2 regions of the Schaedlerella sp. genome follow, and region 1 is predicted to be linked to the other one. Evidence: a T-box and tRNA genes for the amino acid it is inferred to sense, from the RefSeq annotation. Region 1 holds a T-box; the other holds one or more tRNA genes.
What was found. A T-box is a leader RNA that pairs with one kind of tRNA and senses whether it is charged. The one in region 1 lies ahead of leuS (leucine--tRNA ligase), so its partner is inferred to be a tRNA-Leu.

Region 1 (14,744 bases):
TTCCGGGAAGCGAAGCGGGTAGACCATGCGGTGCTGGTCCATGTGATCACGAAGAAGGGAAAGGGCTATGAACCAGCGGAAAAAAATCCCTCCGGATTTCACGGGACAGGCCCCTTTGAGATCGCCACAGGGGAACCGAAGAAGGCGGCCAAAACCGATTCCTATACGGATGTATTTTCCAAGGTGATCTGTGATATCGGAAGAAATGACGAAAAGGTTGTGGTGATCACGGCGGCAATGGCGGACGGGACCGGACTGAACCGGTTTGCCAGGTATTTTCCACAGCGCTTTTTTGATGTGGGGATTGCGGAGGAGCATGCCATGACGTTTGCGGCCGGACTGGCTGTCGGCGGGATGAAGCCGGTGGTCGCGCTGTACTCCTCTTTTCTCCAGAGAGCCTACGACCAGATCATCCATGATGTGTGCCTGCAGAACCTGCCGGTGACGCTGGCCATTGACCGGGCAGGGCTGGTAGGCTCTGACGGGGAGACCCACCAGGGGATCTTTGATCTGTCCTTTTTGAGCAGTATTCCGAACATGACGGTCCTGTCCCCGAAAAACCGGTGGGAGATGGCGGACATGATCCGGTTTGCGGTAGATTTTCCAGGCCCCGTGGCCGTCCGGTATCCCAGGGGAGAGGCCTATGAAGGGATGCAGGAATTCCGGGCCCCGGTGGTATACGGAAAAAGCGAGGTCCTGTACGAGGAGGGACAGATCGCGCTTCTGTTCGTGGGACATATGTCTTCCCTGGCGGAGGAGGTCCGGACAGAACTGAAAAAGGAAGGCTTCGGCTGTACTCTGGTCAACGCGCGGTTTGTAAAGCCCTTGGACGGGGAGCTTCTCGAGCAGCTCTCAGAGGGACACCGCCTGCTGGTAACCATCGAAGAAAATGTGCTGACCGGAGGCTTCGGTTCCCAGGTGCGGGATTTTATTTCCCGGACGGGACTGCCTGTGCAGGTGTGCGCGGTGGGGCTTCCGGATGCGTATGTGGAGCACGGGAACGCAGAGGTGCTCCGGCGGGAGACCGGGCTGGAAAAGGGAGCCGTTGTGAAGCGGATCCGTGAAGAATATGAAAGAATACAGAAAAACTGCCGCTGACCAGGCGTTGTTGGCGCGGCCGCGTCAATCCTGCGGCAGAGCGGTGAAATGAGGAATCAATGATATGAAAGAACGGCTGGACGTATTACTGGTTAAACGAAACCTCACTGCCTCCCGCGAGAAGGCGAAGGCAGTGATCATGGCGGGAAATGTATTTGTAAACGGACAGAGGGAGGACAAGGCGGGAACCACCTTTCCGGAGGATGTGCAGATCGAAGTACGGGGACCGGCCCTGCGCTATGTGAGCAGGGGCGGCCTGAAGCTGGAAAAGGCCATGAAACACTTTGACGTGTCCGTGGAAGGAAAGGTGTGCACCGACGTGGGTTCCTCCACAGGCGGGTTTACCGACTGTATGCTGCAAAACGGCGCGAAAAAGGTATATGCCATTGATGTGGGGCGGGGGCAGCTGGACTGGAAGCTGCGGCAGGATGAGCGGGTGGTCTGTATGGAAAAGACCAATATCCGTTATGTGAAGCCGGAGGATCTGGGAGAGCCTATCGAGTTTTCCTCCATTGATGTTTCCTTCATCTCCCTGACCAAGGTGCTGGGGCCGATTCGGGATTACCTGACGCCGGAGGGAGAGATTGCGGCTCTCATCAAGCCTCAGTTTGAGGCGGGAAGAGAGAAGGTTGGAAAGAAAGGCGTGGTGCGGGAGAAGAGCACCCACCATGAGGTGATCGAAAAGGTAGCCGGATATGCCCATTCCATCGGGTTTGAAGTCAAAAATATCGACTTTTCCCCCATTAAAGGGCCGGAGGGCAACATTGAATATCTGATCCATTTGAAAAAATGCGCGGAAGGGCCGGCGCCGGAGATCTCCATAGATCTGCAGTCGGTTGTGGACGAGGCATTTGCGGCATTGGGAGGTTCCTCCAAGGCGGAAGCCGATCCGGGACATAAGGAATCATAGCATGAGATACAGGACAGTGTGATGGAAACATTTTATATCATAACGAATCGATTAAAGGATCCGGATTTTCGGATCACAAGGGAAATCCAGAATTACATAGAGGATCATGGAAAACGCTGCGTCCTCTCGAAGAAAGATGAGGAAGGCCATATTATCCCGGGTACCGTGCCGGAAGGGATGGACTGCGCCCTGGTGCTGGGCGGCGACGGGACGCTGATCCGCGCGGCCAGAGAGCTGGGGGGCCATAATATCCCGCTCTTGGGGGTGAATATGGGGACACTCGGCTACCTGGCCGAGGTGGAGCTGCCGCGGATCAGGGAAGCGCTGGACATGTTGTTTTCGGGAGAGCCGGATATTGAGGACCGGATGATGATGCGGGGGTCGATCGACGGCAGGAACGAGTATATGGCCATGAATGATATCGTGGTGACCAGGGAGGGAAACCTGCGAGTGGTGCAGTTCCATGTATATGTCAACGGCGTGCTGCTGAACAGCTACCTGGCGGACGGGGTGATCATTTCCACACCCACGGGTTCTACCGGGTATAACCTGTCGGCGGGAGGACCCGTTGTGGAGCCTACGGCGCAGATGTTTGTCATAACCCCCATCTGCTGTCATGCACTGAACGCCAGCAGCGTGGTCCTCTCCGCGGAGGATGTCATTGAGGTGGAAATCTGCGAGGGCAGGTACGGGCGCACAGAGCGCGCCCTGGTGACCTTTGACGGGGCGGAGACACAAGGGGTGTCCACCGGAGACCGGGTGGCGGTCAGAAAGGCGCGGGAGACCACGAAGCTGGTCAAGCTGAGCCGGGAAAGCTTCATGAAGACCATGAGAGAAAAGATGAAAGGAAATTAAGTGTATGAAAGTCAGCCGCCATGCAAAAATTATTGAATTGATCACACAGCATGATATTGAGACGCAGGAGGAGCTGGCCGAATATCTTGAGGATGCAGGATTTAAGGTGACGCAGGCTACGGTTTCCAGGGATATCCGGGATCTGAAGCTGACGAAGATGTCTGTGGACGGAAGCAGGCAGAAGTATGTCATATTAAAGCCGGAGGAGGGCATGAGCGAGAAGTATATCCGTGTGCTCCAGGACGGATATGTTTCCATGGACATGGCTCAGAATATCCTGGTGATCAAGACGGTCTCAGGAATGGCGATGGCCGTGGCAGCCGCCGTTGACGCCATGAAATGGAACGAGGTGGTGGGGTGTATCGCAGGGGACGACACGATCATGTGCGCCATCCGCAGCGTAGAGGATACGGCTGCCGTGATGGAAAAGATCCGGAAGATCATTACAAAAGGAAAATAGCATTCAGTCTGCCAGACAGACTGGTTACGGAAAATAAGGAGAAGATGGAATGTTAGAAAATCTGCACGTAAAAAATCTGGCATTGATTGATGAGATCGAGGTCAACTTCCGGCCGGGGCTCAACATCCTGACCGGGGAGACCGGGGCGGGAAAATCGATTCTGCTGGGGTCGGTAGATCTGGCGCTGGGCGGCAGGTTTCATGCGGACATGCTGCGCACGGGGGCGAAGTTCGGCCTGGTGGAGCTGACCTTTACCATAGAAACCCCGGAACTGGAGGAGCAGCTTGCCGACATGGACCTCTTTCCAGAGGAGGGAAGGATCGTACTGAGCCGGAAGCTGATGCCGGGGCGCAGCGTGAGCAAGATTAACGGAGAGACGGTCAATATGGCGACCTTGAAGGATGTGGCCAGCATGCTCATCGACATCCACGGGCAGCATGAGCATCAGTCTCTGCTCCATAAGAAGAACCATCTGGCATTTCTGGATCTGTACGCAAGGGAACAGGTGGAAACACTAAAAAAAGAGACTGCAAAGGCATTCCGTACCTACCATGCATGTAGAAAAAAGCTGGATGAATCGGGGATGGATGAACGGGAGCGCCAGAAGGAGATCTCCCTGGCGGAATTCGAGGTGAATGAGATTGAGGAAGCGGGCCTGTCCGAGGGAGAGGATGAAGAGGTGGAGGCGCTTTACCGGAGGATGTCCGTCGGCAAAAAGGTGACGGAGCGGATCGCGGAGGCGTACCACTACACCAGCGAGGACGAGAGCGGCAATGCCAGCGAATTATTAAGCCGCGCCATCCATGCGCTCTCAGACGTAGAATCCGTGGATGAAGAGGGGGCCGGATTGTACAGCCAGCTGATCGAGATCGACAGCCTGCTCAACGATTTTAACCGGGAGCTGTCCGAGTATGCGAAGAGCCTGGAATTTTCCGAGGAAGAATTTTATGAGACGGAAAACCGGCTGAATGAACTGAACCATCTGAAAACAAAATACGGCAATACGATCACGGAAGTCGTGGAATATTGTGAAGAGAGAAAGCAAAGACTAAAGGAACTGGAAGATTATGAGCAGTATATGCAGGAATTGGAGGAGAACCTGAAACAATCCAGGCAGAATTATGAGAAGCAAGCCCTCTCCCTTAGAAAGGCAAGGAAAAAAGCGGCGGCTTCCTTTGTAAAGGAGATCAAAGAAGGACTTTCGGACATGAATTTCCTGGATGTCCGTTTTGAAATGCGGTTTGCAGAGCTGGAGGACTATACCGCAGACGGCATGGATGAAGCGGAATTTTATATTTCCACCAATCCGGGGGAGGCCCTGCGGCCCATGGGAAATGTGGCATCCGGGGGAGAACTTTCCAGGATCATGCTGGCCATCAAGACCGTGCTGGCCGACCAGGAGGATACGCCCACGCTGATCTTTGACGAGATTGATACGGGGATCAGCGGCATCACGGCAGGAAAGGTGGCCGAAAAGATGCATATCATCGGAGAATCCAGACAGGTTCTGTGCATCACTCATCTGGCCCAGATTGCAGCCCAGGCCGATGCGCATTATCTGATCCGGAAAAGCGCGAAGACAGGCGGAGCCCAGACGGAGATATTCAGCCTGGAGGAGGAGGCATCCGTGCAGGAGCTGGCAAGGCTTCTGGGCGGGGCGAAAGTGACTGCAAGTATATTAGAAAGTGCGAGGGAAATGAAGAGATAAAATGAAGATCGTGATTATTGGAGACGGCAAAGTCGGTTATAAGCTGACCAGACAGCTCTCCGCGGAAGATTATGATGTTGTTTTAATCGATAATAATGAGGAAAAGCTGAGAGACGCCATGAACCGCATGGACATTATCGGTGTGCACGGGGAGGGCGGCAATGTAGAGGTGCAGAAAAGCGCGGGGGTGCCGGAGGCGGATCTGGTCATCGCCTGCACCTCCACGGACGAATGCAATATGCTGAGCTGCCTGATTGCGAAACGGATCGGGGCGCTTCATACCATCGCCCGGGTACGGAACCCGATCTACTACAGGCAGATCGACATTTTAAAGGAGGATCTGCGCCTGAGTATGGCGGTCAATCCGGAGCTGACCATGGCGGAGGAGATCTCCCGGCTGGTTCTCTTTCCCAATGCAAGTAAGATCGAAACCTTTGTCAAGGGCAGGGTGGAGCTGATCGAATTTCCGGTATCAGGCGAGAGCAAGCTGCAGGGCATGTCGCTGGCTGAGATGTATAACCGCTTTCAGATCAAGGTTCTGGTCTGTGCCGCGGAACGGGGGGAAGACGTGGTAATCCCGGACGGGGATTACACCATACAGGCCGGGGACCGGCTGCACGTGGCGGCCTCCCACCAGGATATCAGCCGTTTTTTCAAGCTGCTGGGCTACCGGAAGATCAAGATGAAGAATGTGATGATCTGCGGCGGCGGGAGATCCAGCTTTTATCTGGCCCTCCAGCTGACGAACATCGGGATGCAGGTCAAGATCATTGAGAAGAATAAAGAAAAATGCGAAGGTCTCTGTGAGATGCTTCCCAAAGCAACGGTGATCAACGGCGACGCCACCAATCATGATCTGCTCATAGAAGAAGGGATCCAGGACGCGGATGCGTTTATCGCGCTGACGGGGATGGATGAAGAGAATATTATCATGTCCCTGTTCGCGAAAAGCCAGGGAGTATCCAAGATCATCCTGAAGGTGAATGAGGACCAGAGAGTGCGGATGATCGAGGACTTCGGCCTGGACAGTGTGGTGTCGGCAAAAACCGTCACTGCGGACGCCATATTGAGCTATGTGCGGGCGAGAAAAAATTCCCAGGGCAGCGCCAATGTGGAGACCATGTACCAGCTGGTGGACGAGCAGGTGGAAGCACTGGAATTTATTGTCAAAGCAAAGACAAGATATACGGATATCCCATTGAAGGAGTTGTCCCTGAAACCGAATAACCTGATCGCGTGTATCGCCAGGAAATGGCGGATCATCATTCCAAACGGGGATGACAGGATCCAGGTGGGGGATAATGTAATTGTGATCACAATGAAAAAACAGATTCAGGATATAGAGGATATTTTGTTGTAGGTGCGGACATGAATAATAGGATGACAGTGTTTATCATAAGTAAGATGCTGGGGGTAGAGGGCGTGCTTCTTTTGATCCCGGCTTTCGTGGCATTGCTTTATAAAGAAGAAAGCGCGCTGCATTTTGTGGTGGTCAGCGGGGTCCTTTTTCTGATTTTTCTGCTGGCGGGCAGAAAAAAGCCGGGAAACCGGAGGATCTATAAAAAAGAAGGGCTGCTCATTGTAGGCTCGGCCTGGATTTTGTGGTCTTTGTTCGGGGCGCTCCCGTTCTTCCTTTCGGGCAGTATCCCCAGCTATCTGGATGCTTTTTTCGAGACCGTATCCGGTTTTACGACCACCGGGTCTACGATCCTGACGGACATTGAGGCCCTGCCAAGGGGGATGGCCTTCTGGCGGAGCCTGACGCACTGGATCGGCGGAATGGGGGTGCTGGTATTTGTCATGATGCTGACATCCCTGGACGATGAAAACTCCATGCATCTGATGCGCGCGGAGGTACCCGGGCCGGAGGCGGACAAGCTGGTACCCCGTGCCAGGACTACGGCTCAGATCCTGTATGCCATGTATTTTGTACTGACGGCCGTGGAAGTGGTGCTGCTGCTGTTCGGAGGGATGAATTTTTATGACGCTCTCCTCCATGCGTTCAGTACGGCGGGAACCGGAGGCTTCTCCAATATGAATGCCAGTGTGGCACACTACGACAGTGCTTATATTGACGGCGTGATCACGGTATTTATGATTCTGTTCGGGGTGAACTTCAACCTGTATTTCCTGATCTGTCTGCGGAAATGGAAGGAAGCCTTCCAAAATGAGGAGCTGCATATCTACCTGGGGATTATCGCCGGGGCAGTGGCTGTGATCACCATAGATATCCTGCATCAGTACGGCAATGTGATGCGCGCCTTCCGATATGCCTCCTTCCAGGTGGCTGCCATCATTACCACCACGGGATTCTGTACGGCAGACTGGAACCTGTGGCCGGAGCTCTCCAAGACGGTCCTGCTCTCGCTGATGGTCGTAGGAGCCTGCGCAGGCTCCACCGGGGGCGGGATCAAGGTTTCCCGGCTGATGATCCTGCTCAAGAGCATCAAGCAGGAGACCAAGCGGATGCTGCACCCCAAGGCAGTGACGATCGTCAGGGTGAACGGGAGAAAGGTCAGCGGGGAGACCATGAACGGCGTCTACATTTATTTTATCTGCTATATCATGATCCTGCTGGGTTCGGTGCTCTTGGTGGCTTTCAACAATTTTGACTTCGGGACTACGTTCAGCGCGGTACTGACGACCTTGAACAATGTGGGGCCCGGGATCTCGCTGGTAGGGCCGGTGGAGAACTTTTCCCAGTTCTCGGGGCTGTCGAAGGCGGTCTTTTGCGTGGACATGCTGGTAGGCAGGCTGGAGATCTTCCCCTACCTGATGTTATTATCTCCGGAGCTGTGGCGGAGAAGGTTTTGAGGGGGATGCAGAAACGGATGACTATGACAGAGGTTCTGCATACGATAGTATAAACAGCCGCCGGAGACCGGCGGCGGATTGGAGAGATTTATGAAAAAAGCGAAACTGAAAGTGATGGCGGTCCTGGCCGTGCTGATCCTGGCGGCGGCGTATTATTATGCGGCGCTGCCTGCTCTGAACCTGCATTCCGCGGATATGTGGATGTTTCTGATCATGCTGGTGCTGGCCGCGGGCGCCGCCTATATCCTGAAAAAGCGGCCGACGCGCTTTGAGCTGAAAAAGCTGAAAGGCTTTAAGATCATTGAGGTGATCCTGCTGCTTCTGGTGGGTGCCTATGTGATCGGCTCCCTACTGTCCTCGCCCATCGTGAACGCAAAGAAGTACCAAAAGCTTCTGGACGTGCAGGACGGGGAGTTCATCAAGGATATCGAGGAACTTTCCTTTGACCAGATTCCCCTTCTGGACCGGGATTCCGCCCAGATCCTGGGGAATCGGAAGATGGGGAGCATGGTGGATATGGTGTCCCAGTTTGAGGTGGATGATCTGTACAGCCAGATCAATTACCAGGACCGGCCGGTTCGGGTGTCCCCGCTGCGCTATGCAAGCCTGATCAAATGGTTTACCAACCTGCGGGAGGGCATCCCGGCTTATATCAAGATCGATATGGCTACGCAGAACACGGAGCTTGTGAAATTAAGCGAAGGGATGAAGTATACCACCAGCGACCATTTTAACCGGAATATCTACCGGCATCTGCGTTTCCGGTATCCCACGTATATCTTCAATGAGCTGAGTTTTGAGATTGATGATGACGGGGTTCCCTACTGGATCTGCCCGGTGCGCAAGTACAATATCGGCCTGTTCGGCGGCATCACCGTGGGCAGAGTGATATTGTGCAACGCTATCACCGGCGAGACGCGGGACTATGCAATCGAAGAGGTGCCAGAGTGGATCGACCGGGCCTATTCCGCGGACCTGCTGGTAGAATTATATGATTATTACGGTACGCTCAAGCATGGATATTTCAACAGTGTGCTGGGACAAAAGGACTGCCTGATCACCACCAACGGCTATAACTATCTGGCCATCGACGACGATGTCTGGGTGTATACCGGCGTGACCTCGGTCAGCGGCGACCAGTCTAATGTGGGCTTTGTGCTGATGAACCAGAGGACCATGGAGACAAAATTTTATGCCATTGAGGGGGCAACTGAGACCTCGGCCATGTCCTCAGCGGAAGGACAGGTGCAGAACCTGAAATACCAGGCGACGTTCCCACTGCTCTTGAATATATCCGGGGAGCCCACGTATTTTATCGCATTGAAGGACGATGCCGGACTGGTGAAAAAATATGCCATGGTCAATGTACAGAAGTACCAGATCGTTGCCATCGGTGATACGGTCAGCTCCTGCGAGGCGTCCTATACGGATCTCATGTATGAGAACGGCATTAAGGCCGTGGCTGAGGATACCCGGGAGATCGAGACGGTGACCGCAAATATCAGCAGGATCGTCCAGGGTGTCATCGACGGAAATTCTCACTATTTCGTGATGCTCGAAGGCTCCGACGATATCTTTGATATTTCCATTGCGGAGTATATCAGCATCATCGGATTTGATGTGGGAGACAAAGTGACCATTGAATATAAGGCGGGAGAGGAGACCAACACGGTCCTTTCGCTGAACGGGAAAGAGAAGTCCCGCGTTCAAAAAGACGCGGACGACGGGACAGAAGAATAAATCCGTGAAAATAAGGAACTGCCATTTGCGTCCGGGGAGGCCGTGAATGGCAGTAATAGAAAGCAAAAAAGAAAACCTGCGGACTGCGGGTTTTCTTTTTTAAAAATACCAATGATGAAGCAACCGCGGGAACAGTCCCGAAAGAATCTGCAAACAGTCCGCAGGGCTTTTCTCAGTTGAGAACCTTGTAATCCGGGTTGTCGATATCCGGAATCTTCTCCTTCTCTAAGCTTACGCTGATATAAAATTCTATATTGTTATCCTTGGAGATTTTGTTGATCTTCTGCAAAAATACAGGCAGATTATCGACGGAAATATCAACCTGCTTCAATACGCCGTCTATGAAGATGGTCTCAATGTCGTGATTGCCTGCTACCATGCCGTATAAGAATCCGACCAGTTCCTCTAAAGTTGTGATATCGCTGTAATCAGCCATACAGATTGCGCGGATGTTAAAGTTGACGCTGGATGTGTCGCGGTGGCTTTTCTTGATCAGTACAACGTTTCCGTTGGTAGTCTTTACCTTTTCATTTGCAAGTTCAATGATCTGCTGAGTCTTTCCGCTGCCTTTCGGGCCTGTGATTAAGTATACCATGACGAATCTCTCCTTTATGTAGATGTATTTTTGAGTAATTGTCACTGCTCAAATGTCTTATACCCATTATACACTAAAGTAGGGAAAGGGACAACTAAAAAAAGGGTAAAAAAGCAAGAAAGCCAAAAAAGGGAAACTATGGGGGAGATCTGCCGCGTTTCCGGTGTATTTGCGTGATGTATAATGTGAAGAAAAACGAAAAAAATAGATACTGCGTGAGTATTGCGTCAGGCGGAATGAAAGAGTTTCCGAAAGTTTCTTAAATGTCGGGAGGTATGGAAAGTGATGATGCCTGCGGAGGTTGCGGCCTATTTTTTAAAGCACCAGAATTTGCGTCTGCGCCTGGAATTTCAGATCGTGCTCCAGTGCGCGCCGTTTCTGAAGGGCTTAAGGGCGGCAAGCCTGATCGCAATAGAGGAAAGGCTGTGTGCGGAGCTTCCGGAATTCTTCCGGGGGACGAAGGTGGTATGGAGGATCCTGGAAGTCAGAAAAGAGAAAGCGCTGGTTTTCTTTTACCGAAGGGAAGCGCTGGAGGAATCTGTGAACCGCCCCGGGATCCGGAGGATACTGGGCCGCTTCGGATACCGTGGGATGGGGCTGGAGGAGATGCTGGACACTCTGGCGGAGCGGATGGACGCGCCGGGTCGGGAGGAAAAGAGCTTCCCTCATGAGATCGGCGTGTTTCTGGGATATCCGGCCAGGGATGTGGAGGGCTTTATCCGGACAGGGGGCAGGCAGTACCTGGCGGTCGGCTATTGGAAGGTCTATCAGGATGCCATTTGCGCCGCAAGGACATTTCGGAGTTTTGATGACGCAAAAATATACGCGGTCAATGAATTTTTGTCCGGAAAATCTCTGCGGGAGATCGTGAGTGAGGGGGAGTAAGGAAGCAGGCCGGCCAGGTGGCAAAACCGCCGTTCGTGCATATCATAAAATGACGACAGATAGATACGAATGGGGGAAATATTCTGATATGGATTGTAATATACTGCTTGGAACGCTGATTCCGTTTGCCGGGACAACGCTGGGGGCAGCCATGGTCTTTTTTCTGCGGGGAGAAATGAATGAGCGCCTGCAAAAAGCTTTGCTTGGATTTGCGTCCGGAGTGATGATCGCGGCTTCGGTCTGGTCCCTTCTGATCCCGGCCATCGAGATGTCCGGGGAGCAGGGCGGGATCGCATGGGTTCCGGCAACAGTCGGATTTTTACTGGGAATGGGATTTTTACTTTTGCTGGATGCGCTGACACCGCATATCTACCAGGCGGAAGAAGAGGTCGAGGACGGATGCCGCTGTCCTGATCTGTGCAATCCCTGTGTCCGCGGCGGATGCCAAAAAAAAACAAACATGCTCGTCCTCGCTGTCACCCTGCATAATATCCCTGAGGGGATGGCGGTGGGAGTGACCTTCGCCGGCGTGCTCAATGAGAATGCGATGATCTCACTGGCAGGGGCACTGGTACTGGCCATTGGGATCGCGGTACAGAATTTTCCGGAGGGTGCTATCATCTCCATGCCTCTGCGGGCAGGAGGGATGTCAAGAAGGCGGGCATTTCTGTACGGAACCGCATCTGGGGCCGTGGAGCCGATCGCGGCGTGGATCACCATTTTGCTCACCCGCCTGGTGCTTCCGGTGTTGCCTTACCTGCTGGCATTTGCGGCAGGAGCCATGATCTATGTGGTGGTGGAAGAGCTGGTGCCCGAATCCCAGACAGGAAAGCATTCCAGCATCGGAACCATCGGGGTGGCCGCCGGGTTTGCGCTGATGATGATATTGGACGTGGCGTTGGGGTAAAAAGTTATGTTTCAAAGCCGCATAAAATAGGGAAAAGAGAAAAAATGACTTGACTTATTTTAACATTCTTCTTATAATAACATGGAAAAAGCGTTGAAGAGGAATAGTAAGAAACGGAAGCTTTTCAGAGAACTGCCGGCAGGTGCGAGGCAGGAAGCGGATCTTTCTGAACTCGCCTTGGAGTTCTTCTGCCGAAGCGCGGAATGAGGTACGATTGACACCCGGACGGCGTGGGCCGTGTGTCCGGATTCGGTTTATTGCTGAATCAATGTGCAAAGAGGGTGTCTGCAGTGATTGAGTACATGATTCCGTGTCAGTAAGCAGAAGCGGGTCTTCCCGTTACAGAAGCAATGAGTGCATCCGGCAGACTGTCTGCGGGGTGAATAAGAGTGGTACCACGGAAATTCAAAGCCCTTTCGTCTCTTAGGAGCTGTAGTAGTTATTTTCCTACAGATCTTTAGTGAAGATGAAAGGGCTTTTTTAGGGAGCTGTCAGGGAATGCCGTTGGATTCCGTGTCCGCCCCGGGTATTTCAAGGAAAGGAAGGAATTTTAAATGGCACAGAAAATTGTCTACAACCATAAGGCAATCGAAAAGAAATGGCAGGAAAAATGGGAAAAGGATCCGGTGAATCCGAAGATGGATGCTTCCGGCAATCCGAAGCAGAAGTATTACTGCCTGGACATGTTCCCCTATCCGTCCGGAAACGGGCTTCACGTAGGGCATTGGAGAGGCTATGTGATCTCTGACGTATGGAGCCGTTATAAGCTGCAGCAGGGACACTACATCGTACACCCTATGGGATGGGACGCATTCGGACTTCCGGCGGAGAACTATGCCATCAAGATGGGAATCCATCCAGCGGTGTCCACGGCGGAAAATGTGGCGAACATCAAGAAGCAGATCAACCAGATCGCAGCCCTCTATGACTGGGATATGGAGGTCAATACCACGGATCCGGACTTTTACAAATGGACCCAGTGGATCTTCGTAAAAATGTTCAAGGAAGGGTTGGCCTATGAGAAGGAATTTCCCATCAACTGGTGTCCGTCCTGCAAGACCGGCCTTGCCAACGAGGAAGTGGTGAACGGAAAATGCGAGCGCTGCGGCGCGGAGGTGACGAAGAAGAACCTGCGCCAGTGGATGCTTAAGATCACGGCCTATGCGGACCGCCTTTTGAATGACCTGGACAAGCTGGACTGGCCGGAAAAGGTTAAGAAGATGCAGAGCGACTGGATCGGAAAGTCCTACGGCGCGGAAGTGGATTTCCCGGTGGACGGACGGGAGGAAAAGATCACGGTCTATACCACGCGTCCGGATACCCTCTACGGAGCGACTTTTATGGTACTGGCGCCGGAGCACGCCCTGGCGGCGGAGCTTGCTACACCGGAGACGAAGGAAGCGGTGGAAAAATACATTTACGACGCGTCCATGAAGTCCAATGTGGACCGTCTGCAGGATAAGGAGAAAACCGGTGTGTTTACCGGGAGTTATGCCATCAATCCGCTGAACGGGGCAAAGACACCGATCTGGCTCTCCGATTATGTACTGGCGGATTATGGTACGGGAGCCATTATGTGTGTACCGGCCCACGACGACCGCGACTTTGAATTTGCGAAGAAATTTGACATCCCGATCGTCCAGGTCATTGCGAAGGACGGAAAAGAAATTGAAAATATGACTGAGGCTTATACCGAGGCTGCCGGAACTATGATCAATTCCGGGGAATGGAACGGCATGGAGTCTGCGGTGCTGAAAAAGGAAGCTCCCCATATCATCGAGAAGAGGGGCATCGGGAAGGCGACCGTGAACTTCAAGCTGCGTGACTGGGTATTCTCCCGTCAGCGTTACTGGGGCGAGCCGATCCCGATCATCCACTGTCCGGACTGCGGAAATGTGCCGGTGCCGGAGGAAGAGCTTCCGCTGACTCTGCCCGAGGTGGAATCCTACGAACCCACAGGAACCGGAGAATCCCCGCTTGCAGGCATTGAGGAATGGGTGAACTGCACCTGCCCGGTCTGCGGAAAGGCAGCGAAGCGGGAGACCAACACCATGCCTCAGTGGGCAGGCTCCTCTTGGTATTTCCTGCGCTATGTGGACAATCACAACGATCAGGAGCTGGTATCCAGGGAGAAGGCGGACGAGATGCTTCCGGTGGATATGTATATCGGTGGTGTGGAGCATGCTGTACTGCATCTGTTGTATTCCCGGTTCTATACCAAGTTCCTGCATGATATCGGAGTGGTGGACTTTGACGAGCCGTTTCAGAAGCTGTTCAACCAGGGGATGATCACCGGAAAGAACGGGATCAAGATGAGCAAGTCCAAGGGAAATGTGGTATCACCGGACGATTTGGTGCGGGATTACGGCTGTGATTCCCTGCGGATGTACGAGTTGTTCGTAGGACCTCCGGAGCTGGATGCGGAGTGGGACGACCGTGGGATTGACGGGGTAAACCGTTACTTAAAGCGTCTCTGGAATCTGGTGATGGACAGCAAGGATGCGGATGTCAAGCCGACGAAGGAAATGCTCAAGCTGCGGAATAGGATGGTGTATGACATCACCACGCGTCTGGAGAGTTTCAGCCTGAATACGGTGATCTCCGGTTTCATGGAGTACAACAACAAGTTTATCGAGCTGGCAAAGAAAAACGGCGGGATCGACAAGGAGACCTTGGAGGCAGTTGCGGTACTCTTATCTCCGTTTGCGCCGCATTTTGCGGAAGAGATGTGGGAGCAGCTGGGGCACAGTGAGACCGTGTTTACGGCGGGCT
Region 2 (14,744 bases), on a different contig from region 1:
AGCGGTATTTCTCATCATCCTCGTGAGCAGAAAGGTAGCCGTAAATCTTCTGGAATGCGTCTCTTCCATAATAGTCGTCTGCATTGATGACCGCGAAAGGCCCGTCGATCTCGTGAACAGCACTCAGAACCGCATGTGCCGTCCCCCATGGTTTCGCGCGGCCCTCCGGTACGGCAAAGCCCTCCGGGATGTCCTGGATCCGCTGAAACGCATAGGAAGTCTCCATATACTGCTCCACCCGGCTTCCAATGGCCTCACGGAAGTCCTTTTCATTTTCCTCCTTGATGATAAATACCACCTTTTCAAAGCCCGCCAGCTTCGCATCATATATGGAAAAATCCATGATAATGTGTCCCTGATCGTCCACCGGGTCAATCTGCTTCAACCCGCCGTAGCGGCTTCCCATTCCCGCAGCCATGATCACTAATACCGGTTTTTTCATTTCTTTTTCCTCCAATCCTTTCTTACGTTAATAGTATGGTCTTATTTTAACAAAAAGCCTATACATAATCAAACAATAATTACCAAAAACGCACAAAAATAGTAACAGTTCGACCTGGAATCCTTTCCATGCCAAGCCGAACTGTTACTATCCATATGGCCTTCCATATTTTTCCGCAAAAACCTGCTCATTCTATTTTTGCTTTTCCTTTTTCCTGCTCAGTAGCTCCTCCTTGAAACGCTGTCCGTTTCCCAGTTCTTCCGTCAGATTGTAGATCAATTCCTGATTTTTGCGGTTTAACTGCTCATACTTTCTGCAGAGGTTATAGTTCCTCTCCTGAATCTCATTAAATTCTGTCTGGTTTTCCGCCCCTCTTCGTGAATCTGACCGATACAGAATATAATCAACGGACACACCAAAATAATTTGCCAGAGACATCAGTATATCCGCCGCAAGCGCGTTATCCCCGTTTTCAATCCGGCTGACCGTCTGCTGTGAAATATTGATCCTGCCTGCTAGTTCCTCCTGACGCAGTCTTCTCTCCTTGCGCAGTTCTTTTACCCGATTTCGCACCATAACTTAAGCCCTCCATACTACTCTTTTTTATTTTATCGAATATCTTTTCTTATGCTACCCGAATATAATGTAAGATATTACTTCCCTTCAGAGTTTCCGGATTATGGTAAAAAAATAAAATAAATCAATTGGATAAATAAAAAATATTAAAAAAAACGGGTTGACATTTTTTGCAGAAAATAGTATGATGTGTCTTGTGATTTGACGTAGCGTTAGGATCACGAATGCGGAAGTGTCGGAATTGGCAGACGAGCAAGACTAAGGATCTTGTAGCTTTCGAGCTGTGTGGGTTCAAGTCCCATCTTCCGCATTCATTTAAAAGACTGGAAAGCCTTTAATTACTAGAGGCTTTCTTTTTTTATCTGCTGGAAATTGTATAATATTTATCTCACGTTGTCTCACGCTCTCAGCAGGTTTTTCACTATATGTTGTGTTTCCCCGCAAAGCACTCAACACTTTTTCTTCCCTTTCTTTTTCGTCAGAATTGCTGAAAATATAGTATTTCAAAGTTGTTGCCTCGTCTGCATGTCCTAGCATATCTTTAACAGCGCTTAAGTCAACTCCATTGTTAAAGAGCGTAGAACCATATGTTTTTCGCGGATTTTATGCAAAAAATCCACCCAGCAGTTTCTGCTAAGTGGACGCACCTGGACGATTTGTACGACAGGACTCCGGTATGGATTCTGACCATGGTAATAGTTGCTGGAGATCTTCTTTTGACGGGAATGGCCCCAGATCTTTCATACGTTCCAGTATGTAAGCCACATAGTCATATGGCTTAAGCCCCTTCAGTAACGCCGTCTCCGTGATGCTGTATACGGTCGCGCTGGCCTCCGCGCCTTTGATGCTTTTAGAGAACAGCCAGTTGCGGCGGCCAATGGCAAAGTTCTTGATCGCCCTCTCCGCTGCCGAGTTATCGATACTCAGATGTCCGTCTTCCAGATAGGCTTTGAGGTATTTTTCCTGATTTAAAGCCGATCCGTGCCATTGCCTGGTATGCAGTTGTTTCTTTCAGCTGTTCTTTGGTAAAGCCCTTTTTTAAAGGGGTAAGGGCTTCATCAAAACGCCGTCTTGCATGTGCCATGCACCCTGTCACGGTGATCTGCTCCGGAAGGCTGTGGTAAGCCTGGTATCCATCACAGGTCAGATAGCCACGGAATTCATCCCCCAGGATTTCTGCCGGATGGTAGCCACCCCTGGTCCTTTCATATTGGAAAAGGACCATCCGTGGGGATCCGCTGTATTCATCCGTAAGATACTGGAAGATGGATCGTTATGGGAGGATAGTCCGACAACGGTTGGGAGGAAACCTCTAACTCAGAAAGGAGTCTGGCAAAGACCGGATCCATCCCTTGATCCAATGCGGACGGCTTCTGCATTTGTTTTCTGATCCAATAACTGAAAGTCGACAGACAGGGGGACTTGATTTTCCTGACACCATTCTTTTCTTGACAATCCGCTTTTTTGGAAATCCTGAATCCGCTTCATCCAGAAATCTTCTTTTGTAAGGTTCGTTTCATTCATAGGCAATACTTCCTTGATTTGGAGCTATTGTATCAAAAATGATGGAGGATTCATAGATACGGATTATTTCGTGCTTACATATGAGCGGCAAACTACTTGCAAAACTTTAACAACAAACATAAACCAATTTTAAAAGCGGAGGGCTAAACCTCCGCTTTACTCTTCTTTTTCTTCATGCCGTGGGTTTGCGTTAACAATCCGGCGTATTAAATCCAATATTTCATGCTCGCTATGCCCTTTTTCATCACACCATTCAATAACAACCTTAATTTCTTTTTTATCCATTTCCATTACCTCCGTCATTCAAAACTCCTTTCCAGCTAAACCTTACATTCATCAACAGCCTGTCAAATGCAAAGGATCTGACCTATAAGGCTATTTTAAAACGAAATATAAAAACAAACAAGCCCTTAATTTAAAAAAAGATTTGTTTTTTCTTACAATTATATAAACCCATGCAGAAAACCTGCCACTGGCAGCTTTTCTGCATACGATGGTATATTAAAAGCGGAGGGCTAAGCCTCCGCTTTACATGTGACCTCTATTTGTTACTGCTCTTTAGCCATAGCAATCTTATCAAGCAATTCAACAATTTCTTCTGTCGTATACTCTTTCTTTTCTCCATTGGCAAAAATTAATCTCAGTTCATACAACATTGCCATTTTCGTATCCTGCCGTTCCTTATCTGTCATTTTATCCATAACCTCCTTCCTCCTCGTCTGTTTACAGCCGCTTACAAATCTTCTATAACTATATTGTAACCTATTCTTAGAATATTGCCAATATATTTTGAAAAAAATGCGCATCCCCCGGAGGCTTTTTGTTCTATAGGAAAATTCGGAGAAGTTACCTATAGAACAAAAAATAAAAGCGGAATACACCACTCCGCTTTTATCCCATTCACAATTATGCGATTTTTTCTTTTGCCAGTTCCGCTAATGTCGCGAATCCTGCCTTGTCGCTGACCGCCAGCTCTGCCAGCATCTTCCTGTTCATATCCACATCCGCCAGCTTCAGGCCATACATGAACTTGCTGTAGGACAGGCCGTTCATTCTTGCCGCCGCGTTGATACGCGCGATCCAAAGCTGTCTCATCTGACGCTTGCGCTGCTTTCTTCCTGCATAAGAGGAAGCTAAAGCCCTCATAACGGACTGCTTTGCCACTCTGTACTGTTTGGAACGTGCTCCCCTGTATCCTTTTGCCAGCTTCAATACTCTGTTATGTTTCTTTCTTGCGTTCATTCCGCCCTTGATTCTTGCCATTTCTTAATCCTCCTTCTATTACCCGAGTCTTAGATATACGGTAATACTTTCTTCATATTCTTTACATTTGTAGCATCTGTAATAGTGGACTTCCTGAGGTTTCTCTTCCTCTTGGTCGTCTTCTTGGTTAAGATGTGGCTCTTGTAAGCTTTGTTTCTTTTCAGCTTTCCTGTACCTGTCTTTTTGAAGCGCTTTGCCGCCGCTCTATTTGTTTTTAATTTTGGCATAATAATCTTCCTCCTTTATTGTGCTTGCCTTATAACCAGCTTGTATATTTTTAACGTTTTACGGTTAAAACCATGCTCATGTTCCGGCCTTCCAGCTTCGCCGGCTTTTCCACTACCGCAATGTCCCCCACCAGCTTGTAAAAATCATCCAATATATGCTTGCTCTGCTGGACATGTGCCATCTCTCTGCCCCGGAAACGCAAGGTCACCTTTACCTTGTTGCCCTTGAGGATGAACTTCTTAGCATTGTTCACCTTGGTATTCAGGTCATTCGTATCAATATTCGGTGACAGGCGCACTTCTTTGACTTCAACAATTTTCTGCTTTTTCTTCGCTTCCTTTTCTTTTCTTGTCAGCTCATACTTATACTTTCCGTAATCGATGATCTTACACACCGGCGGCTTTGCTCCCGGAGCGATCTTCACCAGGTCAAGCTCCGCCTCCTGGGCGATCCTGAAAGCATCCCTCGCTGACATGATCCCTAACTGTTCCCCATCCTCACCGATCAGACGAACCTCTTTATCTCTGATCTGTTCGTTAATCATTAACTCACTAATTGTCGTATACCTCCGTCACATGAATTTCCATTGGGCTGTCGCAAATTAAAAAAACGAGTGAACAGATATCCACCCGACAATTCACAGACATACGGCTGTCATAAAATACTCCGACCCAGCCCTGTGTCCTGTGTCAATATCAAACCGATAGTCGCCCGCTTGCGCTATGGTGAGAGTGGATACTCTGCTTTGTTTTTCGCTTTACGCAAGGAATAATCTAGCACACTTCCCATCAATTGTCAACACATTTTTCAAATTATTCCGCAAATTCATTACTATTTATGGTCTCTTCATACACATGCGTAAAAACAGCCGTCAAAGCTGTCTGCAGACACCCTGTGAACGGGAACGAGATTTTGACATGATTCGCGTTACCTCTTGTATTTCCCTGTACTTTATGTCATAATCCTATATGTCTGACGTACAGAACACAAAAACATGTACAAATTCACCAAAACCATATGAGGAGGGCTTTATAATATGAAAAGCAGCAGAAGCAACTTTACAAGCCGGATCGGCTTCATCCTCTCCGCCGCCGGGTCGGCGGTGGGGCTGGGGAACATCTGGCGGTTTCCCTATCTGGCGGCGCAGTACGGCGGGGGCACGTTCCTGCTCTGCTATATCATCCTGGCCGTCACCTTCGGGTTCGCCCTGATGACCGCGGAGATCGCCCTGGGACGCAAGACGGGCTTAAGCGCCATCGGAGCCTTTTCCGCTTTGAATAAGCGGTACCGTTTTGTAGGCGTCCTGGTCACCCTTGTGCCGGTCATCATCTTCCCCTACTACTCCGTCATCGGCGGATGGGTCATCAAATACTTTTTCACCTTCCTGACGGGCGGTGTGTCCGCGGCGGCTGAGGATACCTATTTTACCGGCTTTATCTCCGGTGTATCAGAGCCCATCGTCTGGTTTGTGATCTTTACGGCGATCGCGGCGGCGGTGGTGATCTGCGGCGTGGAAAAAGGGATCGAAAAAGTCAGCAAGGTCATGATGCCGCTGCTGGTAGTCCTGACTGTTGGCATCTCCCTGTATGTGCTGACCATCGACGGCGCCATGGAAGGTGTCAAATACTACGTCCTGCCCCATATGTCCGACTTTTCACTCAAGACACTGCTCTCTTCCATGGGACAGTTGTTTTACTCCATGTCCCTTGCCATGGGCATCATGATCACTTACGGTTCCTATATGAGCAAATCCACCAATCTGGAAAGCTCCGTCAGGCAGATCGAGATCTTTGACACCGGCATCGCCTTTTTCGCCGGACTGATGATCGTGCCCGCAGTATTCGCCTTTTCCGGCGGAGACCCGTCTGCCTTAAAAGCAGGCCCGGGGCTGATGTTCATCACCCTTCCGAAGGTCTTTGCCAGCATCCGGTTCGGCGGATTTTTAGGCACGGTCTTCTTTGTGCTTGTATTTTTTGCGGCGATCACCTCCGCCATCTCCCTGATGGAAACCATCGTATCCATCCTGATGGACTTTTTCCACTGGTCCCGCCGCAAAACCAGCATCCTGGTGTTTATCTATTCCCTGCTCATGGGCGTTCCCTCTTCCCTGGGATTCGGGATCTGGGATTTCGTCAAGCCCCTGGGCATGTCTATCCTGGATGCATGGGACTTCATCAGCAACAGCATCCTGATGCCGATTGTGGCGCTGCTGACCTGTTTCTTTGCAGGGTTTGTCATCAAGCCCAAGGCCATCATTGATGAGGCATGCGCCGAAGGTGCCGACTTCAAAGGGAAGCATCTGTTTACCGTGGTCATCAAATGGGTGGCCCCCGTCATCCTGGTTGCCATCCTCATCAGTTCGATCCTGAACGCCCTCGGCATCTTTGTGATGTAGCAAATACAATGGAGGCAGCCGGATCACTTACTCCGGCTGCTCCCCGGAGAGGAGCTTCCTGGCCGTGAAGAAAAACAGGAGCATCGTCACGGCAACGGATGTAAAGTCTGCAACCGGCTCCGCCCGGTAGACCCCGTCCACACCCATAAATCTGGGAAACAGAACCGCAAGAGGCACCAGGAGCACGATCTTGCGGAGCAGCGCGATCACCAGAGATACTTTTGCCTGTCCCAGCGCCAGGAAGGTCGTCTGGCAGCCCATCTGGATTCCGAAGATCGTGATCCCCAGGAAGTAAACCGGCATATACCGGCAGGTCAGCATGGTCAGTTCTTCATTGCTGGAAAACAGCCGCGCGTAAAACTCTGGCCGCAGCACCGCGATCCCTGCAAACACCATGGTTCCGGCAAGGCAGACCAGCACCATCCTCAGGAAGGTATCTTTCACCCGCTTCAGGTTGCCTGCGCCGTAATTATAGCTCATAATCGGCTGCACCCCCTGGGCGACGCCCTGTACCGGGATAGTGATCAGCTGCATCACGCTGGCCATGATGGACATGGTGCCCACATACATGTCACCGCCGTATTTCTGCAGCCCTGTGTTCAGTGTGATCATCACCAGACTTTCCGTGCTCTGCATAATGAACGGGGAGATTCCAAGCGCGCCGATGCCCAGCACCGTTTTCTTATCCAGACGGATCTGTTTTCTGCGAATCCGGATCACACTGTTTGAACCGGTCAGAAACCGCAGCACCCACGCCGCGCTTAATGCCTGGGAAATGACCGTGGCAAGGGCTGCTCCCCGGACTCCCATATGGAATCCGAAGATCAGCACCGGGTCCAGGATGATGTTGGTCACCGCGCCCAGGAGAACGGAAAGCATGGCGATTTTCGCATTGCCCTGGCCGCTGATGTAGGTATTGAGCCCCAGAGCGAACTGGACAAAAACGGTGCCCGCCAGATAGATTGTGATGTACTCCCTGGCATGGACAATGGTGTTGTCACTGGCGCCGAAGGCATACAGGATGGGGGTCTTGAATGCCTGGAATACTACGGTCAGCACCACGGAAAACAACAGAAGCATGGCCACGCTGGTTCCCAGAATCTTCTCCGCGCCTTCATAGTTTTTCTTTCCAAGCTGGATGGACGCCTGGGGGGCGCCTCCCATACCGGCAAATGCGCTGAAGGCAGAGATCACCATCAGGATCGGGGCCGTAACCCCGACCCCGGTCAGGGCCAGCTCCCCGTAGCCCGGGATATGTCCGATGTAAATCCTGTCCACAATGTTATACAGCACATTGATCACCTGGGCCGCCACCGCCGGCAGGGCCATACTCACCATCAGCCTTCCAAGAGGCGCGCTCCCAAGTCTTTCGTCATTTTTTACCATTCTCTTCGGACCCTTCCTTCCCGTCACCATCCTTCTTGAGCATCCGCATGATCAGATCCACGGAGCCCTGTATCCCATAGCTGGCGCTGTTGATGCACAGATCATAGTTTCTGGCCTTGCCCCAGTTCCTTCCGGTATAAAATTTGTAGTATTTCACATGATCTTTATCCAGTTTGGTCAGGAGACGCTTTGCCTCCTTCTCGTTCTCGTACCCGCGCACCTCCATGATCCGCCGTACCCGCTGCTCCAGGGGCGCCGTGATAAAGATGCTGATGTGTGGAATCCGGTTATTGGTCAGGATGGCGTCCGCGCACCGCCCCATGACTACAAAATCCTCTTTTTTTGCCATATCGCAGATCAGGTCGCTCTGGTTAAAGAAGATGGCGTCCTTTTTCGGCAGTCCGTGATACCGGCTGAACTCCCTTAACTTTTCTTTGATCGTAGACTTGGGCGCCGGGGCAAATGCCGGAACCGTGCTCAGATACCGGGACTGGTGGTTCTCTCCTTCCTTGTACGGATAACCGCCCTTGTCATGTACATAATCCTTCTCCGCCTCCAGGCGTTTTAATACCTCGTCGAAGATCTCCACATCGTAGTAGTTGATCTTTAAGGTGTCTGCCAGGGTAAATCCGATCTCGCTCCCTCCGCAGCCGTAGGTACGCCCGATGCAGATGATCAGATGGTCGTTTTTTGAAAAACGGGACTGCAGGTTCAGCATATTCAGCTTGGCCATCTTCTGATCCAGAATATCCCCTTTGATGAAGCTGGTAGGCAGCTCCGTCACTTCTTTTAAGATCTCGTCGTATTTGACCATGATCCGGTGGCGCGCCGCACGGTCCTGGATCGTCCGCGCCATGTTGCTGATCAGAGCCAGCTCATTTCTCAGGATATACGCCTGGTTCCGCTCGTGCATCATGCGGAAGGTTTCCTCGATGCAGTCCTCTTTTTTCCCGTTGAACACGCGCCCCAGAGAGGAACCAAGCTCTCTGTAGACTTCCTCATCCAGATCATAGATCCGTCCCGCAAGCTCATGCAGATTTTTCTCTTCATTTGACATGTGATTCCCCTCCTATCTGAAAAACAATACGGTATCCAGCAGGAATACCGGAACCAGAACCGCCAGCGACCAGCCCATATACCCGAAAAACGACGGCATATGGATACCGTTTTCATCCGCAATGGATTTTACCATGAAGTTGGGCGCATTTCCGATATACGTGTTGGCACCCATGAACACTGCGCCGCAGGAAATGGCCGTCAGCACCTTCACCGGAACCTGTCCGAGGGAAGTCGCAAGCCCCCCTGTAAACCCAATGGCCCCCGCCGTCGTGAGAAATACCAGGTATGTAGGCGTGTTATCCAGAAAACTGGACAGCACCCCGGTCACCCAGAACATCTGAAACGGCTCTGTGATCCCAAGCTGGGAGCCCATTCCTTTCAGGATTGCCAGAGCCGGCTGCATGGTGATGAAAATTCCGATGAACAGGATTCCCACTTCCTTGATGGCCCCCCAGGTAAAATGGTTTTTCTTCCGGATCTCCGGGCTGGTGGTCTTGAAGGATAAATATGCCGCCGCCAGGATGATCACGATCTCGATCAGGGCCGGGAAGCCAAGCGCCACTTCCCCGAATATATGGATTCCCCGGACATGGCCCTCCGGCGTCTTAAACAAGGGCATATCCGGCAGCATTCCGCTTAAGATCACCGCCGCCACAATCATGGCGATGAAGATCAGGTTGTGCAGCCCCCGGATGCGGATCTTTGTTCCGGGCCTGCTGATATCAGGCTTGCGCCCCCTTGCCATGTCCCGGCGGTATCTCTTCATGTCCACCCTGTAAAAGATAAACAAAATCAGCACCATATTGAACAGCATAATGGGGAACAGATGCAGGCTCCAGAAAAACGGAACCCCTCTGGAAAATCCCATCAAAAGCGGCGGGTCACCGATGGGTGTCAGGCAGCCTCCGATGTTGGACACCAGAAATATAAAAAACACCATGATATGGGAACGGTTTCTGCGCCAGGCGTTCATCTTGATCACCGGACGGATCAGCAGCATACTGGCTCCCGTCGTCCCGATCCAGCTGGACAGCAGCGTCCCGATGGTCAGCAGGATGATATTCACCCTGGGGGAACCGGCCAGGTCGCCTTCCATGGTGATATTGCCCGATACGCAGAACAGACCGAACAGCAATACGATAAACGTCAGATAATCATTGACCAGACATTCCAGAACAGTTTCCACCGCCCTCCCCGGACCATAGAAAAATCCGAAGGGCAGGATAAACAGACAGGACCAGAAGGCCACCGCCAGCGGCTGATGGGACTCCCACCATTCCGGTTTTATCAGGGGAAGCACCGCAATGCAGAACAACAGCCCCGCAAAGGGAATGCACAGCCACAGCGGAATCGGCGTGGATGCCGCCTTGGCCCCTTCTGCTGCCAGGGCGGTAGAAGGACTGCAGAGAACCGCTGCTGTGAGGCTTCCCAAAAACATCATACACTTTTTCAATGTTACAACCTCCTCATCAAGCTTTTTAGATCTTCTTTCAAAACAGCAGCAACAGGATAAAAACGGCGGCACGCTGTTTTGAAACAATTTTAACTACGAGGCACATTATAAGCAAATCTCCGTCGAAATTCAAGTAAAATTTTCGCCTATCCCAACTCCCTTCCTGACGCAAAAATCGGAATATTCAACAAAACTCCTTGTTATCTGCCGGATTTTTTCCGCATAAGCTATAGCAGAGTCTTATTATGAGGAGCAGAACAATGCCTAACTATCGAAATCTGAAAATCGCCCTTGGCATCGAGGCCGCTGCGGTGGCCCTATGCGCCGTCCTGCTGGCATCCGGCGTCACACCAGGCACAGAGCCTTCCCAGCCCCAGGCGTCGGACAGAAAAGCGGTCTCTGCAGAGGATTCCCGGGATTTAAAGCAGACCGCCGCAGGAATATGGAAAAAAGAATCCGCAGAAAACCAGGATGCCGGCCGAAATGCAGATTCGGGAAATCCGGATTCCGAACAGAAGGATTACATAAAATGGGTGGATTTTGATGTGACGGCAGAGGCCATGAAGCGGGCCTGCCAGTATGACACGGACACCTACGGAAAAGAAGTCCACCTGGACTGGATCGACCTGCTTGCGATCCTGGGCGCAAAATACGGAGGGGATTTCAAGCGGTACCGCGCAGACGACCTGGACAGCATCGCGGAAACACTTCTCTCCGGTGAGTCTGCCGTAGGAGATTATACAAAGGATATGAAATATTTTCCCTATTACAGGGAAGCATATGGAGCGGTGCTGGGAGGCATGGTCGGAGAATATCAGTTGGAACAGCCCCCGGGCACTGACAGCAGACCGAAAAAAAGCGAGGCAGAATCCACAGAGGAAACGTCCGCGCACCGGAAATCCTGCTACGGTCTGAAGGCGTTCTCTCCCATTGCAAAAGGATTCCCCTATTCGGATTTTGACGACTTCGGGGCGGCAAGAAGCTATGGATACCGCCGCAGCCATCTGGGCCATGACATGATGGGACAGGTGGGCACCCCCATCATCAGCGTGGAATCCGGTAAGGTTACAGCCCTCGGCTGGAATCAGTACGGCGGCTGGCGAATCGGGATTGAAAGCTTTGACGGAAAGCGGTATTACTACTATGCACATCTGCGGCAGAACCGGCCTTATGCCGAAGGATTGAAGGAGGGGGATATCGTACAGGCCGGAGACGTGATCGGATACATGGGCCGCACCGGATACAGCAAGAAAGAAAACGTAAACAATATCGATGAATCTCATCTCCACTTCGGACTGCAGCTCATCTTCGACGAATCCCAGAGGGAAGGCAGCGGGGAAATCTGGGTCAGCGGATATGAGCTGGTCCGTTTTCTTTCCGGAAACCGCTCCGAAGTGATCCGGAACGATGAGACAAAAGAATGGACACGGATCTATCAGATACAGGATCCCTCCGTGCCGGCATCCTAGACAGAGGATTTTCTTTGTTTTCGAGAATAATTTTAATCCCCGGCGGAGATTCTATATACTGATAGAAACGGTTCATGTATGCCGTGCAGGAAAGGACTCTGATTTGTATGATAGATAAAATTTCTAAAAAAGTGATGCCCTCCTTTGAGGAAAATATTGCCTATATGGATAAGCTCCTTCCGGTGAAGGAGAGCTTTGATATCATCCGCCGGGATATTGTGATCGGAGAACGGGAGGCAACCTTTTATTTCATTGACGGTTTTACCAAGGATGAGACTTTAGTGAAGATCATGGACGCTTTCTTCCGGGTGACGCCCGATGACATGCCGGAAGATGCGACCACATTTGCCAGGACAAAGATCCCCTACGTGGAAGTGGATGTCCTCGGCGATTACGACCAGGTCATGCGCAACATCCTCTCCGGAATGACCTGCCTGTTCATCAGCGGCTATGAGGTGTGCATTGCCATCGACTGCAGGACTTACCCTGCCAGAAGCGTAGGGGAGCCGGAAAAGGACAAGTCTCTCCGGGGCTCCCGGGATGGTTTTGTAGAGACCATCGTATTCAACACTGCCCTGATCCGGCGGCGGATCCGCGACCCTCATCTGGTCATGGAGATGACAGAAGCCGGTCAGACCTCCCGGACAGACATTGCCATCTGTTATATCCAGGACCGTGTGGACAAGGACCTGCTGAACAATATAAAGCAGCGGATCGACGCGCTCCATATGGACGACCTGCGCATGAACCAGCAGAGCCTGGCTGAGGCGATCTACCACCGGAAATGGTTCAATCCCTTTCCCAAGTTTAAGTTCACAGAGCGCCCGGATACCGCGGCTGCCTGTCTTCTGGAAGGAAAGGTGGTGATCCTGGTGGATAATTCCCCCTCCGCCATGATCCTGCCCACCTCCATCCTGGATATTGTGGAAGAGGCCAATGACTATTATTTCCCGAAGATCACAGGAACCTACTTAAAGATCTCCCGGGCGGTCATTGCATTTCTCACCGTGTTCCTGACGCCTGTATTTCTGCTTTTTATGCAGAACCTAGACTGGCTGCCGGAAGTATTTTCCTTTGTAGCGGTCAAAGACATGGTCAATATCCCTCTGGTGTTCCAGCTCCTGCTCCTGGAGGTTGCCATCGACGGTCTCCATCTGGCGGCGTTGAATACGCCCAGCATGCTCAGTACCCCCTTAAGTGTGATCACCGCCCTGGTGCTGGGGGAATTTTCCGTATCCTCCGGCTGGTTCAACGCAGAGGTGATGCTGTATATGGCCTTTGTCGCCATGGCGAATTATGCCCAGCCCAACTTTGAGCTTGGATATGCCATGAAGTTCATGCGGATCCTCCTTCTGATCCTGACAGCCTTATTCAACTGGATCGGGTTCGCGGCAGGCTGCGTCATCGTGTTCTGCTTCCTGCTCTTTAATAAGACGCTGACCGGAAGAAGCTTTCTGAATGTGAAAATGAATTGAGTAAGGAACTGTGCAAAAATAACTTGCTTTTTTGCGCAGTTCCTAAAGTACGCCTGCCACTGGCAGCCTTTCTGCATACGATGGTATGTGAGGCGGAAGTCCCGCAGCCCTTCCGCTTCACTTTACAGCTCCCTGCTCAATCTTTCTCCCAGCACCTTTTTTGAAACAGGCTTTTTGTAAAATAGAACAGAGAGCGCATACTCCAAAGCACCTCCCGCCAGGATCAGGACAACCCCGATCAGTGCGGCCCGCACCAACGCCCCCATATCTTCCCCCAGAAAATCCGACCGCAAGATCGGCATCATGAAAAACGAATTGAAGCCGGACAGAGAAAAATACATCACAAGAAGTGCCGGAAATGATTTATACAGAACTCCTGTAAAAGCCAGGATCACTGCCGCTAAAACCTCCAGAAAGACGAGATGCATGGCACTCTGAGCAGTCTTGTCCGGATAAATGAGGACGATCACCGCTTCTTTCAGAACAACGATCAGATACGCTGCCAGTGTTGTGCACAGACTCATCACTGCCGGAACCGATGTCTGCAGTTTTTTTCTGGCAGGAGAGGCCAGCACGATATCAACCGCATTTAAAGTAAAAAGAATCTGCCCGGGTATCATTGCGCAGGCCAGCAGCATGAACCCGTCCAGCGGCATCGTAATTCCTGCCAGTTCTAGGGCAAAGCATAACAGATCTGCTGCCGTGAATACGATCAGCAGCACCAGATTTGTTTTGATTCCAAACCCGTAACGTAATAACCGGATTCCCAGTTTCATATCATTGATCATAATATCCTCCCTTCACTTTCCTCATTGCTTTGCTTACGGTCAGAACACTGGCCAGGACTCCAAGGGCGAGAAACAGCAGCTCAAATCCAACCCGGAACCGCCATGATCCTGACTGGAACACACAAAACAGACATCCCAGAACCAGAAACGCCGAAATCTGCCCTATACAGACATTGACCGCAAGTCCGCCCCCATACCTTGCCAAAAATGTGCCCGCTGCGGAAAAAACATAAGAAACCATTGCCATAAGCAGCAGCCCTCCCCAGTGCCCTGCATACAGCTCACAGACCGCCAGGATTCCAAAAGCTGTCAGGAGCTTGCGCAGCAGATCCAATATCAGCGCATTTTTCATGATCTCCATTCCCATGCCGGAGGTCCGAAGAACCTCCATCCTTTCCGACTCCTTTGCCATCAGCCCGGAAAACAGCCAGTGATCGGAAAGGATCTCCGCCATCGTCAGAAGCATTGCCGTCGCCGTCAACCCCAGTTCTCCGAAAATGCTTACGATGCCTATGCCGATTCCCACCAATACCGCAGGCATCAGGAGAAATATGCACACCTTGTATGAAAAAGAAGAAAAGACCAGATAGCTTTTTATTTTTTTCTTCATAAGCCTGAATCCCTTCCTTTCCGGGGGCTGTTTACAGTGTTTGCTTTCATCACCGCCACGCAGATCTGAGAAAGGG

Region 2: it has a tRNA-Leu gene. The T-box ahead of leuS (leucine--tRNA ligase) is inferred to sense a tRNA for this amino acid. The anticodon was not compared.

Annotation. Positions count from the first base shown of each region.
Region 1 covers NZ_JBQIKP010000001.1:162,096-176,839, reverse strand. The annotation lists gene dxs (1-deoxy-D-xylulose-5-phosphate synthase) at 1-1,098, shown strand, start outside; gene ACTOY7_RS00730 (TlyA family RNA methyltransferase) at 1,163-2,008, shown strand; gene ACTOY7_RS00725 (NAD(+)/NADH kinase) at 2,030-2,863, shown strand; gene argR (arginine repressor) at 2,868-3,323, shown strand; gene recN (DNA repair protein RecN) at 3,373-5,031, shown strand; gene trkA (Trk system potassium transporter TrkA) at 5,033-6,391, shown strand; gene ACTOY7_RS00705 (TrkH family potassium uptake protein) at 6,400-7,845, shown strand; gene ACTOY7_RS00700 (CvpA family protein) at 7,936-9,585, shown strand; gene ACTOY7_RS00695 (hypothetical protein) at 9,758-10,180, opposite strand; gene ACTOY7_RS00690 (DUF3793 family protein) at 10,466-11,065, shown strand; gene ACTOY7_RS00685 (ZIP family metal transporter) at 11,154-11,972, shown strand; T-box leader at 12,057-12,399, shown strand; gene leuS (leucine--tRNA ligase) at 12,527-14,744, shown strand, end outside.
Region 2 covers NZ_JBQIKP010000005.1:21,216-35,959, reverse strand. The annotation lists gene ACTOY7_RS03980 (nucleotidyltransferase family protein) at 1-442, opposite strand, end outside; gene ACTOY7_RS03975 (helix-turn-helix domain-containing protein) at 635-1,018, opposite strand; tRNA gene ACTOY7_RS03970 (tRNA-Leu) at 1,245-1,328, shown strand; partial or broken gene ACTOY7_RS03965 (hypothetical protein) at 1,334-1,603, opposite strand; partial or broken gene ACTOY7_RS03960 (IS66 family transposase) at 1,652-2,276, opposite strand; gene ACTOY7_RS03955 (hypothetical protein) at 2,336-2,506, opposite strand; gene ACTOY7_RS03950 (hypothetical protein) at 2,699-2,827, opposite strand; gene ACTOY7_RS03945 (hypothetical protein) at 3,091-3,243, opposite strand; gene rplT (50S ribosomal protein L20) at 3,449-3,805, opposite strand; gene rpmI (50S ribosomal protein L35) at 3,835-4,032, opposite strand; gene infC (translation initiation factor IF-3) at 4,083-4,577, opposite strand; gene ACTOY7_RS03925 (sodium-dependent transporter) at 5,070-6,428, shown strand; gene ACTOY7_RS03920 (MATE family efflux transporter) at 6,456-7,814, opposite strand; gene ACTOY7_RS03915 (cytidylate kinase-like family protein) at 7,801-8,871, opposite strand; gene ACTOY7_RS03910 (sodium:proton antiporter) at 8,884-10,314, opposite strand; gene ACTOY7_RS03905 (M23 family metallopeptidase) at 10,587-11,795, shown strand; gene ACTOY7_RS03900 (spore germination protein) at 11,903-13,270, shown strand; gene ACTOY7_RS03895 (hypothetical protein) at 13,393-14,058, opposite strand; gene ACTOY7_RS03890 (hypothetical protein) at 14,048-14,668, opposite strand; gene ACTOY7_RS03885 (ABC transporter ATP-binding protein) at 14,665-14,744, opposite strand, start outside.